2 regions of the Vibrio nigripulchritudo genome follow, and region 2 is predicted to be linked to the other one. Evidence: riboswitches for the same ligand, from Rfam matches in the RefSeq annotation. Region 2 holds a riboswitch; the other holds the start of a gene.
What was found. A riboswitch is a leader RNA that binds a small molecule or an ion and turns the genes downstream of it on or off. The one in region 2 is predicted to bind lysine.
Positions count from the first base shown of each region.

Region 1 (6,826 bases), 760 kb from region 2:
GATAAAGCCAAGGTCAACAACACCATCCATGATCAAACCTGGGATGTCGTCATCACGAACAAGCAGTAGGTCAATAGGCATATTTTCAGAGTGCACAACTAAGCGCTCTCCCATGATGTTGAATTTAGCACCACACTTTTTCAGTAGATTCAGACACTCTTTACTCAAGCGTCCTTTTTTCTGGATGGCAATTCTTAGGCGTTGTGTTTGCATTGCAATGTCCCTATGCGAAATTTAGTGAATATTTAATGTTTTATAAGTCGTTAAAAATGAAAAAACCCTCGGGAGTTTTGCTCTCCCGAGGGTCTAAATCTGATATTTTTGATTCAACCACCGAGAGTTCTGAGCCTCTCGGGTATGCGTAAACCTCCCGAAAGACTAGTCAGGATGATGATGGTGATGAATGTTCATTACACTTTTACGCATATTTAGTTTTCTCCTTGAGTTAACTTCACACTAACCCAAGCCGTTGGTGATTTGCAAGACCTAAGTCCAAAAAATTTTCTGAGTGAAAAATTGCTTTGAGTTAGAAATTCAGAAATGAAAAAGGCAGGTCGTATGACCTGCCTTATATAGCTAAACGGGATTATGCTGAAACAGGAGTCTGTCGACGTTTAGAAATCACACTCAAAACACCACAAACGATGACAAATGCCACGCTTGCTGACGCGAATGAGAACAACACCGACGATGTCATACCTAAAACAATGAATCCTACGCACGAAACAACAGCAACAGAAACGGCATATGGAAGCTGTGTAGCGACGTGGTCAATATGATTACAACGAGCACCAGTAGAAGACAGAATCGTTGTGTCTGAGATTGGTGAACAGTGATCGCCAAATACAGAACCTGCCAATACAGCACTTAGCATAGGAAGCATCAGTGCCAAATCTGTTGCGCCAGCCATATCACCTGCGATTGGCAGCATAATACCAAACGTTCCCCATGATGTACCTGTGGAGAATGCCATCAAACCAGAAAGCAAGAATAAAATAACAGGTAACCAGTGTGGGTTAATATTTCCCTGAACAAGTGAAGATAGATAAGTACCTGTTTTTAAATCACCAATTACAGAACCGATAGTCCAGGCAAAGAATAGAATTAATATTGCGCCAAACATAGAACCTGCGCCAATCCATAAAGTGCGAATAATTTGCACAAATTCTATTTTTTGACGTAGTACGGTAATTAAAGCGACAATTAAACCAATCAGTCCACCGTAACAAAGAGAAGTACCAACATCGGTATTTTCAAAAGCACCTAGCAGATCAAAATCTTTTCCTGAATCCGCTAATGATTGTGCACCTGTATATAACATGAAGAATACTGTCGCGAATATTAGCGCAACAATAGGCATAACTAAGTCTGAAACTCGACCCGTTTCACTTTCGTTGATATCAAGATCTTCACTTAATTCATTATTCGCAGAATCTTTTTCTGCGTCATCGAAACCGACCCCCTGAGAGGCTTCAATTTCTTTTTTACGCATTAAGCCAACATCAAGTTGGAACCAAGCAACGGCAAATACCATCAATAGTGCGAATACCGCATAAAAATTCATCGGTATCATATTTACATAAGCACTTAAGGCTGATGAATATTCCGTTAATCCATGTGTAACCAGAATGCCACCTACAATGGTCATAATATACGCACCCCAGCTTGAGGCAGGCATCAATACGCACATTGGTGCAGCGGTTGAATCTAGAATATAAGCAAGTTTTGAACGTGAAACATAAAAGCGATCAGTAACTGGTCTGGAGATAGCACCGACAGCCAGGCTATTAAAGTAGTCATCAACAAAAATGAAAACGCCTAAAAACGCTGCCAGTAATTTCGAACCACGCTTACTTTTTACTCGGCTTTGAGCCCATTCGGCGAATGCTCGAGTACCACCAGATAATGTCAGTAAAGCTGTCATCATTCCCAGCAGTAATAAAAATGCAATAATACTCATATTCCAGCTATTTAAGCTGGCTTCTTCTACTTTAACGCCATCGATAACAGTTTCATTGGTCTCAATAACGACGCCATATACTTTATCCCAGATATATTTAAACGATTCATACAGTGAATAATCTGTGATAAGTAAGCCGCCAAGCAAAATTCCCATACCCAAGGAAATAAGAACTCGACGTGTAATAATGGCTAGACCCAGAGCAACCAGTGGGGGAAGCAGCGAAAGCGGAGATGACGCAAAATCTAATAAATTCATGATCTTCAGAAACCAATATTTGGTTAGAGATCTACTGCAGACGGTATTAGTTATACCTTAAGTTGAACAAGCGAAAGGGAAGTGAACACTTCACCCAACCCTACAGTAGCGCTCCATAGTTTAACAACAACATAGACTATGGCAGTGTTATATCTATTCGAATATAACCCCAGCATTGAAAGGCGATAACTTCCAATACTTCGGCAATAACTCCTTTCAGCTCTCATCTTAGACATCACTCTCTTAGAGCTTACTGATAGTTATTGCGCCTCTACCTTGGGCGAAAACCTGGTTAAAAAGTCGCCACCCAAATCAGGTGCGAGCCATTCTACGGATGCCAAACCTTTTTGCAACATATAATTTCAAGTTTTAACCAGAATGATGAAACTTTCATCTAGATGAATGGTCTACAAGCTCCGTACTTACACTTTTTTGACACTTAGCGTAATAAATATTGACGTATTCTATTCGGCTAATAAGAAATTAAATATATTTCTAGAAATGTATATTTGAAATTCGATATATTTGAAATAAAATTATATTGTATTCTCGTCTTACACTGTTATTATTGTGTACGTTTACTAAAATAAGAATGGGACTGAACATGTCAGATATTGCAAAAACTCTGCTAAATATTCGCAGTCTGCGAGCTTTTGCTCGTGATCTACCGCTAGAGCAATTGGAAGAAGCGCTAGATAAAATAACTACCGTTGTAGAAGAGCGCCGTGAAGCTGAAGCTGCAGAATTAGCAGAAAAAGCCGAACGTGAAGCTAAATTAGCTGAATACGCAAGTATGATTGCTAAAGATGGCATCGATGTCGATGACCTAATTGCTGCACTATCTGGTGAAACTAAATCTAAAGCGAAGAAAAAACGCGATCCTCGCCCAGCAAAATATAAATATGTTGTTGATGGTGTAGAAAAGACTTGGACAGGTCAAGGTCGTACTCCTTCTGCTATTCAAGCTGAATTGGATTCCGGCAAATCTTTGGATGATTTCCTAATCTAATTTTCAGTTTGTTACAAAAATTAATGCAACGCTGAGCATGTCCCTCGATTCTATACTTCAGCGTTCAGTATAAATTGAGCCGAAACTTATATAAGTTTCGGCTTTTTTAATGCCACTATTTGCATTACGACTATTCTCAATTCCCATAATAAATATTTATAGAATCGATATCTATTAAGATTAAATTAACCTGTCTATATTCATTCAGGCTCATTATTACTCTCTTGCTTCCTTTTTTCTAATCTACTTACTACGTTTTTGATTTTTTTGCCATTTCTTACTCATGTAGCTCACTAGCCCAGAAAAATGCTTGCAGATCTTTTCTGAAGTCATATACTTCAAAGTACTGTATATCTATACAGGACTATTGAGCAATGCATGAAATAATACAAACACTACATCACAAGAACCTCCTCTGGAAAGGAACTGAAACCTCTACCAGTGTCAACACTACCTCCTCAGGTTACCCTGAGCTAGATAGTAAGCTGGGTGGTGGCTTCCCCAGAAAAGGGGTCATAGAAATTAATACCTGTATTGGGATTGGAGAGCTGCGACTTTTGCAAAACTTCATGAGCAATACCAAAGAAGACAGGCTAAGAGTCTTTATTCAGCCACCAGGAAAACTATGCAGCGAGTTTTTTTTAGCCCAAGCACTACCTCTGGATAAAATCCTGATTGTCTCTACCAAGAGCACAAAAGAGGCATTGTGGGCTGCAGAGCAATGCCTGAAGAGTGGTGCATGTTCACATGTTGTCTTATGGCAAGAGAAATTAGAAATACACCAAGTCAAACGCTTACAGGTTGCTAGTGAGACTGGGAAATGTTCTCAGATTATCTTTAAGCCACAAAAACAAGCTTTTCCACTACCCGTCTCCCTTAGCATGACATTAAAAGCTCATTCTAAAGGGTTAGATATCACTATTAACAAACGAAAAGGTGGGCTGGGTATATCTAAGTTACAGTTGGACATGTCATCTCAATGGGCAGATCTTACTCATACAAAAGTGCCAGACACAGTTGTCGCTTTTCCTTTACTCAAAAGGGGTTAGTATGCTGTGGCTTTATCTTCACTTTCCATCGCTTCAACTGGATTCTTGTTTTTTCGATTCCGACTTGGAAAACAACATTGCTATCGTCGATGAACATCACCAGATAATTCAGCTTTCCAAAAGCGGATTTGACGCAGGGCTCAAACTCAATATGGGTTTAGGGACTGCCGCATCACTTTGTCAGGATTTGCAAGTCTATCCATATGATATTGATATCGAGCATAAGAAATTAAAAGAAATTGCACAGTGGTTATATTTAATTACATCGGATATCACACTTTGTGAACCAAATGGAATTCTATTAAAGATCAGTAATATGCTGTGCCTTTATTCCAACCTTGAACATTATTGGCTTACCGTTCAACAACACCTTAAGAAATTTAACGTACGCTATCAATTTTCTACTGGATTTTCCCCTTATTCAGCCCAAATACTGGCTCAGCAAAAAAAACAGTTTATTACGGATGACTCTGACTTAATGAAAAAGCACCTCTACACGCTTCCTCTTGGTGTGAGTGATCTGTCTGAAAAAGTGGTAGATAAGTTATCAAGAGTTGGCATAGAAACTTTTGACGCTTTGTTTACTATTCCCATGGCTGATATTGCCAAGCGCTTTGATATAGATCTCATTAACTATATTGGCAAACTTACTGGGCGATTTAAGCACCCTGTCGACTTTTACCATCCTCCTCAAACTTTTAAATATTCTCTCGATTTATTATATGAAATTGAGAATATTCAGTTTCTTGAGAGGCCTCTTGATAACCTTCTGAAAAAGCTGGAACATTTTCTAAAATTACGAGACCAGTTGGCTAATGAAATACAAATCATCTTACAACTGAGAAATAAACAAAATACCAAATTTAAAGTCTGCTCCGCACAGGGAGAATATCTTGCATCAAAATGGTTATCACTATCTCAATTAACTTTCGAGTCACTCTCTATTGACTCCCCTGTTGTTGCCATCACACTGAATGTTGCGCGGATTACTCAGCAAGAAGGAAGTTACACAGATTTATTTGAGGGGAAACAAGGTACAACCAACGCATTAGAATTGATGTCTTTACTCCATGCCAAACTTGGTGAAAGAGCACTGCACAACCCTGGTCTTTTAGAAGACCCACGACCAGAGATCGCTTATCAGTACACGTCTCCAAATACTACACTGTCCCCTACCCTCAGTATTCCACCAAAGCTCAGACCTGCCATCTTATTACTACACCCAAAACCTCTTGAAGAGAAAGTGACGCTGTCTTTGGGACCAGAGAGAGTAGCAACAGGCTGGTGGGATAATCAGCCTATGGTTCGTGACTACTTTATCGCACATACCAATGAGGGTCGCTGGCTTTGGGTTTTTCGAACGCCTAAACAACAGTGGTTTCTTCACGGCGTGTTCAGTTAGATCGAATCATGAAGTACGCCGAATTATTTTGTCAGACTAATTTCTCTTTTCTTGAAGGTGCTTCTAGCCCCGAAGAGTTAGTCACTCAAGCCGACTTTTTACAATATTCAGCCATTGCTATCACCGATGAATGTTCAGTTGCGGGGGTAGTCAGAGCACATACGGCAGCCAGAGATCAGGGACTCAATGTGAAACTGATTGTGGGTTCACTATTTCGGATGAATGAAGAAGTTGAACTCATCCTACTTGCGCCTGATCGCCAAGCCTATGGCGAACTTTGCCGAATCATCACGAATGCTCGCCGGCGAAGTGCAAAAGGTGAGTACAGCCTGTCGGAGTGGGACATCATGTCTGCCAGAAATTGTTTAGTTATTTGGCTTCCAAAACACCAAAGGAGTGATTTTGAGTGGGCAAAATGGTTAATTAAACATCACAACAACCGGTTATGGATCGGGCTTCAGCGTCATCTGCAACATAACGACCATCGTTTTATTGAGCACTGCGAATGCTTAAGTCGACTTTATCAACTCCCCATCACAGCTTGTGGAGGAGTACTTATGCATACAGCGGAGCGCTTACCTCTACAACATACTCTGACCGCAATAAAACACGGGACAACAGTTGCCAAAGCGGGAAAGCTTTTACAAAGCAATTGTGAGCATTCACTTCGTTCCAAAGAGAAACTACTCCGAGTATTCAAATCAGAATGGCTAGAAGAATCTCATCGCATCCAGCTTCGCTGTTGCTTTGATATGGGGAGCTTACGCTATGAATACCCAAGTGAGCTTGTGCCTAATGGCTACACGCCAATGTCATACCTACGCGATCAAGTGCGAGCAGGAAGTCTTCGCCGATTCCCGTCGGGAGTCCCAGAGCACGTACAAAACTTGATAAACAAAGAGCTGAGCCTCATCGAAGAGTTGGAGTACCCCTATTACTTTCTGACCATCTACGACATTGTCATGTTTGCTAAGCGCAATCATATCCTTTATCAAGGACGCGGCTCTGCAGCAAATTCTGTTGTCTGCTACTGCTTAGAGATAACAGCAGTAGACCCAAGGCAAATCTCCGTACTTTTCGAGCGCTTCATCAGCAAAGAGCGCAATGAACCACCTGATATTGATGTGGATTTTGAGCACGAGAGGCGT
Region 1 is NZ_AP027049.1:1,231,197-1,238,022, reverse strand. It holds gene hisG (ATP phosphoribosyltransferase) at 1-213, opposite strand, end outside; His leader region at 270-403, opposite strand; gene QMG91_RS05900 (Na+/H+ antiporter NhaC family protein) at 587-2,218, opposite strand; lysine riboswitch at 2,317-2,500, opposite strand; gene QMG91_RS05895 (H-NS family histone-like protein) at 2,823-3,227, shown strand; gene imuA (translesion DNA synthesis-associated protein ImuA) at 3,602-4,276, shown strand; gene QMG91_RS05885 (Y-family DNA polymerase) at 4,278-5,678, shown strand; gene QMG91_RS05880 (error-prone DNA polymerase) at 5,687-6,826, shown strand, end outside.
Region 1: another riboswitch for lysine. It lies ahead of QMG91_RS05900 (Na+/H+ antiporter NhaC family protein); the one in region 2 lies ahead of lysC (lysine-sensitive aspartokinase 3).

Region 2 (6,826 bases):
GAAATGCACTTCCTTCCAGACGTGTATGTACCCTGTGATGTCTGCTCGGGTAAGCGTTACAACCGTGAAACTCTGGAAGTACGCTACAAAGGCAAAACGATCGATGAAGTACTGGAGATGACGGTAGAAGATGCGCGAGAATTCTTTGACCCTGTCCCCGTCATCGCCAGAAAACTCCAGACTCTGATGGATGTTGGCTTGTCTTACATTCGATTAGGTCAGGCCGCCACTACCCTTTCAGGTGGTGAAGCCCAACGTGTGAAACTCGCACGTGAGCTTTCCAAACGCGATACGGGGAAAACGCTGTACATTCTTGATGAGCCGACCACTGGTCTGCACTTCCATGATATTCAGCAACTGCTGACTGTTTTGCATCGCCTAAGAGACCACGGTAATACGGTGGTGGTTATCGAACACAACCTGGACGTGGTAAAAACCGCAGACTGGATTGTCGATTTAGGTCCGGAAGGTGGACAAGGCGGTGGTGAAATCATTGCGCAAGGAACTCCAGAGGAGGTCGCAAAAGTTAAAGGCTCTCATACCGCGCGCTTCTTAAAACCTATGCTTTAAAGTAAAAAGTGATAGTATCGTTCAGCGGTCTGGGGGCAGACCGTTGAATTTTATAGAGGAAGCATTCAGATATGGCAACTTTGCTTGTTAAAGGTACTCAGCTCGAAGCCGACAAAATTCGTACCCCATTAAATCGAAAATTCCTTCTTGCCCTCGCAGTCACCTTCATCATCGCAATGAACTTTTTTATGCCTAACCCTGGCGGCTCTGGTTTAGCGCTATCATACAATCCTGCAACCTGGATTACCCTCTCTATCGCTTTGGCAATGGGGCTTTATCAAACGTCAAACCGATTTCAAATCCGATACTCAAAAATGGGGGTAGTACTGCTGCTGTGCAGTCTTGTTTTGTCGGTACCGCTCTTTTTCCCAAACGCCGTATTGGAAGAATCAACGGGGCGAATTTTAGGTCTATGGGCCGGGATTATCCTTTTCTTCAGCCTTCAGCAATTTCAGTTCAGTAACAAACAAAAACAGCGGTTGCTCTGGTTTGTGCTCTTTGCCGCCGTTTTGCAGGTAGCCATTGGGTACATACAGTTTCTGGTATTAGAGCCGGGTAACATGTTTGGTTATCCTACTGAAGCCAACCGCCCCTATGGCATATTTCAGCAGCCCAATGTATTCGCGAGCTTCATCGCAACCGGGCTAGTATTGTCGGGGTATCTTCTCGCCAGACAGCCTCAGAAATATCGTAGAAAATTCTGGCAACTTATCTTTCTGGCAACAGTACCTATGTTGTGTGTCTCTATGCTGGTTATTGTTGCCTCCCGTACTGCATGGCTTGGCGCGTCACTGGCTGTCCTGATGGTTTTGCCCTACCTGATTCGATTTTCTACACCAAAGCGCGTTATCGCTTGGGTTGCGTCTATTGCAGTAGGCATTACGTTAGGGCTAACGGTACCTAAATTTGCCAGCTCCAATTTCGATAGCCTGTTGCAAGATAAGAAAGATCTCCAAAGTTTAAGAGACACCCACTTCCCACAGGCCATTGATATGATTATTGAAAAGCCATTTACTGGTTATGGATATGGTCAATTTGAGTCGTCTTATCTCCTATACACTGCAAGACAACATCAACTGAATTCACAATACCCCCCAGCAGTTCCAGCATTAGACCATCCACATAACGAGCTTATGCTTTGGGGAGTAGAAGGTGGCATAGTCGCGATCATCGCTATCTTATTGGCGGGGTTTTACGTCATTTACAAAGCCTCATCAGCTCGAAAAGGGACGAAATTGGCAATGTTGGCTTTGTTTGTTCCGATTGCAGTGCATACCCAGCTTGAATACCCGTTTTACCATTCTGCAATTCACTGGGTCACATTTGTCATATTGCTCTTTTGGTTAGACCAACGCACTGCACGTTATAAAACCGTAAAATTCAGCGTAATCAGCAAAGTTACGTTGAGGGTGGCAAGTTTAGTCCTGCCGCTCCTCACGCTTTTTTACATGGGGAGCACTTTGCATACCAACTATGTGCTAACAGAATTTGAAAAATCTCAGCCAAGAAATCCTGAGATATTAGACAGAGTAACTAATCCTGTTGCCTGGAAAGACAGATACGATTGGGACATATACAGCACTTATTTAACCATAGGGTTATACACTGGAGATAAGTCTCTGATAGAGCCTTACATTGAATGGTCGCAGGACATCATTAAACGTAAACCAAGACCTGCTTTTTACAACAACCTTATTGTTGCCTATCGTGGAATGGGTAATGAAAGTAAAGCAACGCAGATTCAACAAGAAGCGCAATACCTGTTCCCTAAGCACGACTTCTCAAACGTCAGGTATTCCAAAGAATCCCAAGCAATTATAACCAATGAAAAGAAAGCCGCTGAATAAGCGGCTTTCTATCTAATCAAAGGGACTCTTCAAGGGCTTTTAAGCACAGAGCGACGTTTTCTTCTCTCGCGCCGTAACCCATCAGACCTATTCGCCAGGCTTTTCCAGCAAGAGCTCCGAGCCCAGCCCCAATCTCGAGATTGTAGTTTTCCAAAAGTTCAGCTCTGACCTTAACTTCATCAATTCCATCAGGAACGTACACAGCATTCAATTGAGGTAGACGATAAGGTTCGTCCACCACAAACTGAATTCCCAGTTTTTCCAGACCTTTCTTCAGCTTATCGTGCATGTCTTTATGTCGCTTCCAAGTATTCTCGAGCCCTTCATTCTTCAGCTTCAACAGGGATTCATGAAGCGCATACAAGCTGTTTACAGGCGCGGTGTGATGATAACTTCGCTTACCTTCTCCACTCCAGTACCCTAGTACCAGGCTTTGATCTAAGAACCAGCTTTGAACCGGAGCACTGCGCTCTGTAATTTTACTGATTGCCGCTGCGGAAAGGGTCAAAGGTGACAAACCGGGAATACAGGACAGACACTTCTGGCTCCCTGAATAAACGGCATCCAGCCCCCATTTATCGACATAAAGGGGAACGCCACCTAAAGAAGTGACCGTATCTACAATAGTAAGCGCACCATGTTGTTTAGCAATTTTTGCCAAAGCTTCCGCATCGGAGCAAGCCCCGGTCGACGTTTCAGCGTGTACAAAGGCAAGAATCTTGGCATCGGGGTGTTGGTCGAACGCTGCCTGTACTTTCTGAACGCTGACTGGTGCCCCCCATTCATCATCCACGACAACCGCATCACCACCACATCGGATAACGTTTTCTCTCATACGTTCTCCGAACACGCCATTGCGGCATACGATCACTTTATCACCTGGCTCAACCAAATTAACAAAGCAGGCTTCCATTCCGGCACTCCCCGGAGCAGAAATCGCAATGGTAAATTCATTCTCTGTCTGGAAGGCGTATTTGAGCAATTGTTTAAGCTCATCCATCATCTTGATGAATAAAGGGTCCAAATGCCCAACAGTAGGTCGGCTGATGGCTTGCAAGACTTCAGGGTAAACATCCGAAGGACCGGGACCCATTAAGATACGCCGTGGAGGATTAAAGCTTGTTATTGTCATAGTGCTCTCATTTTATCGTTATTGGATTTTCTACTGTTTAATTTTTACTCTAATGCATTCACTTTGTTAAGGTCGAGCGCCAAAAAGACGCTTTTTACAATGCTGATATCACAAAATAACAAATTCTCGGTTAAACATTGACATTTTCACCATAAAACCGTTCAATAAACGGGCTTTCTAGCAGAAGAGGAGCATTGCCCAGGCAGGTTTGGTGTGGAACCCCAATTCCAAGACACCTAACTCAGGGGGAGCAATGCCGAGATGACAATTCATTGCGGGTGAATTGAGCATCGGGCGAGCAGGTTGAATCCTGCCGACTGTCACCCTAGGTGAAGAGCTTCTGAGGTACGCATTCCTTTCTTTATGCTTTCCCTCTGCTCTACGAAATCTCTCTTCAACATCGGATGTTAGGCAGTCGTTTTGATTGCCATGTCGTTATCTTTGGACGTTTTTTGGGAGACAGTGCTTTGAACGAGAACAAAGCCGCGAGCGCATTTAATGTAGCGAAATTTGGTGGAACCAGTGTGGCGAATTTTGAAGCCATGAGCCGCTGCAGTGCCATTATTGAAAATAACCCTGATACCCGTTTGGTGGTGAGTAGTGCCTGTTCAGGTGTTACCAATCTGCTTGTCGAACTGGCGAATGGTGTGGCAGATGCTGAGCATCGTCAAACCTTAGTTAAGCAGCTCGCTGATATTCATCATCAGATTTTAGATCAGCTAGCCGACCCGGCGGGAGCTGAGAAACAAGTACACGCCATTTTAGAAACCGTTGCCAGTGCCGCAGAAGCCGCATCATTTCAATCTAGCGACAAGCTGACCGATCACCTTGTTTCTTGTGGCGAGCTGATGTCGACTCACATTTTGACGCAGCTGATGCGCGAGCGTGGTGTTAATGCGGTTCGATTTGATATTCGCGATGTCATGCGTACCGATTCCGTGCATGGTAAGGCGCAGCCAGAGCTGGAAGAAATATCTAGACTGGCAAAAGAAAAACTAGTACCTCTTTGCCAGCAACAAGTTGTTGTCACTCAGGGCTTTATTGGTTCTGACGAAGAAGGCAACACCACTACACTTGGTCGTGGTGGCAGTGACTACAGTGCCGCACTGATTGCTGAAGCGGTTGAAGCAGCAGGGTTAGAAATCTGGACTGACGTTCCCGGTATATACACTACCGATCCTCGCATTGCACCTAAAGCCAGCCCGATTCCGGAAATTAGCTTTAGCGAAGCATCTGAGATGGCCAATTTTGGTGCAAAGATCCTTCATCCATCAACACTACTTCCTGCACTTCGTCATCAAATTCCAGTGTTTGTCGGTTCATCGAAAGCGCCCGAAAAAGGTGGCACATGGATTCGTCAACAGGTAGAAAGCGCACCTTTATTCCGTGCTCTGGCACTTCGCTGTAATCAGACGATGGTAACACTGCGCAGCCCGAACATGTTCCAGGCCTATGGCTTCTTAGCCGAAGTATTCCAAATCTTGGCGAAGCACAAAATCTCCGTCGATTTGATCACAACGTCAGAAGTCAGTGTGTCTCTGACACTGGATCAAACCAATACGGGAGGCGGCGCTCCTGAACTGCCACCAGAAGCAAAGAAAGAACTGGAAGAGCTGTGTACGGTAGAAGTAGAACACAACCTCTGCCTGGTCGCCCTGATTGGTAATAACATGAAAGAGAGCAAAGGCTACGCGAAACAAGTATTCAGTACGCTTGAAGACTTTAACCTTCGCATGATTTGTTACGGAGCCAGTGCCCATAACCTCTGCTTCTTATTACACGAATCTGTATCGAAAAAAGCGGTCCAGGCGCTTCACGAAGAACTTTTCGAAAGATAACTCTTCAAAAAATAGCGATCAAACACCAAAAAGGGTTGGCAGATGCCAACCCTTTTTATTTCCCCCGAATAAAATCAATTAAGATTTGGACCCAACCATTTCTCAGCTTCTTCCCACTCCCAGCCTTTTCTCTCGGCGTAGTCTTTCGCCTGATCTTCTTGAATCTGTGCAATAGCAAAGTAACGTGAATCAGGGTGAGAGAAGTACCAGCCAGACACAGAAGCACCCGGCCACATGGCGTAGCTGGTTGTCAGCGACATATCAATGGTTTCTTCGACTTTGAGCATCTCCCACAAAGTGCCTTTCTCAGTGTGTTCCGGGCAGGCAGGGTAGCCCGGCGCTGGTCGAATACCCTGATATTTTTCGCGAATCAGATCTTCGTTATCCAGATTTTCGTCTGTCGCATAGCCCCAAATGTCTTTACGAACCTGCTCGTGCAAGTATTCTGCAAAAGCTTCCGCTAAACGGTCTGCCACCGCTTGAATCATGATGGCATTGTAGTCATCACCCTGCGCTTTATAGGCATCAGCAAGTTCACGCTCACCAATACCACCAGTAACTGCAAAGGCACCAATCCAGTCTTTTTTGCCTGACGATTTCGGCGCAATATAGTCTGAAAGGCAGTAGTTAAAACCTTTAGGCTTTTCAGTTTGCTGGCGCAAGTTATGTAAAACATGTGCTACTTCAGTACGGCTCTCATCACTGTACACTTCGATGTCGTCGCCGACACTCGCTGCCGGGAATAGCGCACACATACCACGTGCTTTCAGTAAGCCTTCTTTTTCCACACGATCAAGCAAATCGTTCGCGTCTTTGAACAGGCGTTTTGCTTCTTCACCGACTTCTTCATGTTCGAGGATTTTTGGGTATTTACCCACAAGTGACCAAGTCATAAAGAATGGAGTCCAGTCGATGTATTTGCGCAGTGTTGCCACATCGAAATCGTCGTACACATGCACACCAGGTTTGACGGGGACGGGAGGCGTATAGTTTTCCCAGTCAATATCAACACAGTTAGAACGTGCCTTTTCAAGATTCACTGGCTTAGTGCGAGGTTTTTTACGGTTATGCTGGTCACGAACACGAACGTAGTCGGCATCCACCTTTTCAACAAAGGCTGGTCTCAACTCATCGGACAGCAAAGATGTACACACACCTACCGCTCGTGAAGCATTGTTCACATAGACCACTGGTTGGTGGTAGTTCTGCTCTATCTTCACCGCAGTATGAGCTTTTGAGGTTGTAGCACCGCCAATAAGGAGTGGAAGATCAAACCCTTGGCGCTCCATCTCTTTCGCTACATGAACCATTTCATCCAAAGAAGGGGTGATGAGGCCAGAAAGACCAATGATGTCGACATTCTCTTCTTTAGCGACTTTCAGGATCTGCTCACAAGGAACCATCACGCCTAGGTCGACAATTTCATAGTTGTTACACTG
Region 2 is NZ_AP027049.1:468,367-475,192, reverse strand. It holds gene uvrA (excinuclease ABC subunit UvrA) at 1-570, shown strand, start outside; gene QMG91_RS02395 (PglL family O-oligosaccharyltransferase) at 642-2,417, shown strand; gene QMG91_RS02390 (pyridoxal-phosphate-dependent aminotransferase family protein) at 2,434-3,549, opposite strand; lysine riboswitch at 3,726-3,897, shown strand; gene lysC (lysine-sensitive aspartokinase 3) at 3,954-5,387, shown strand; gene metH (methionine synthase) at 5,462-6,826, opposite strand, start outside.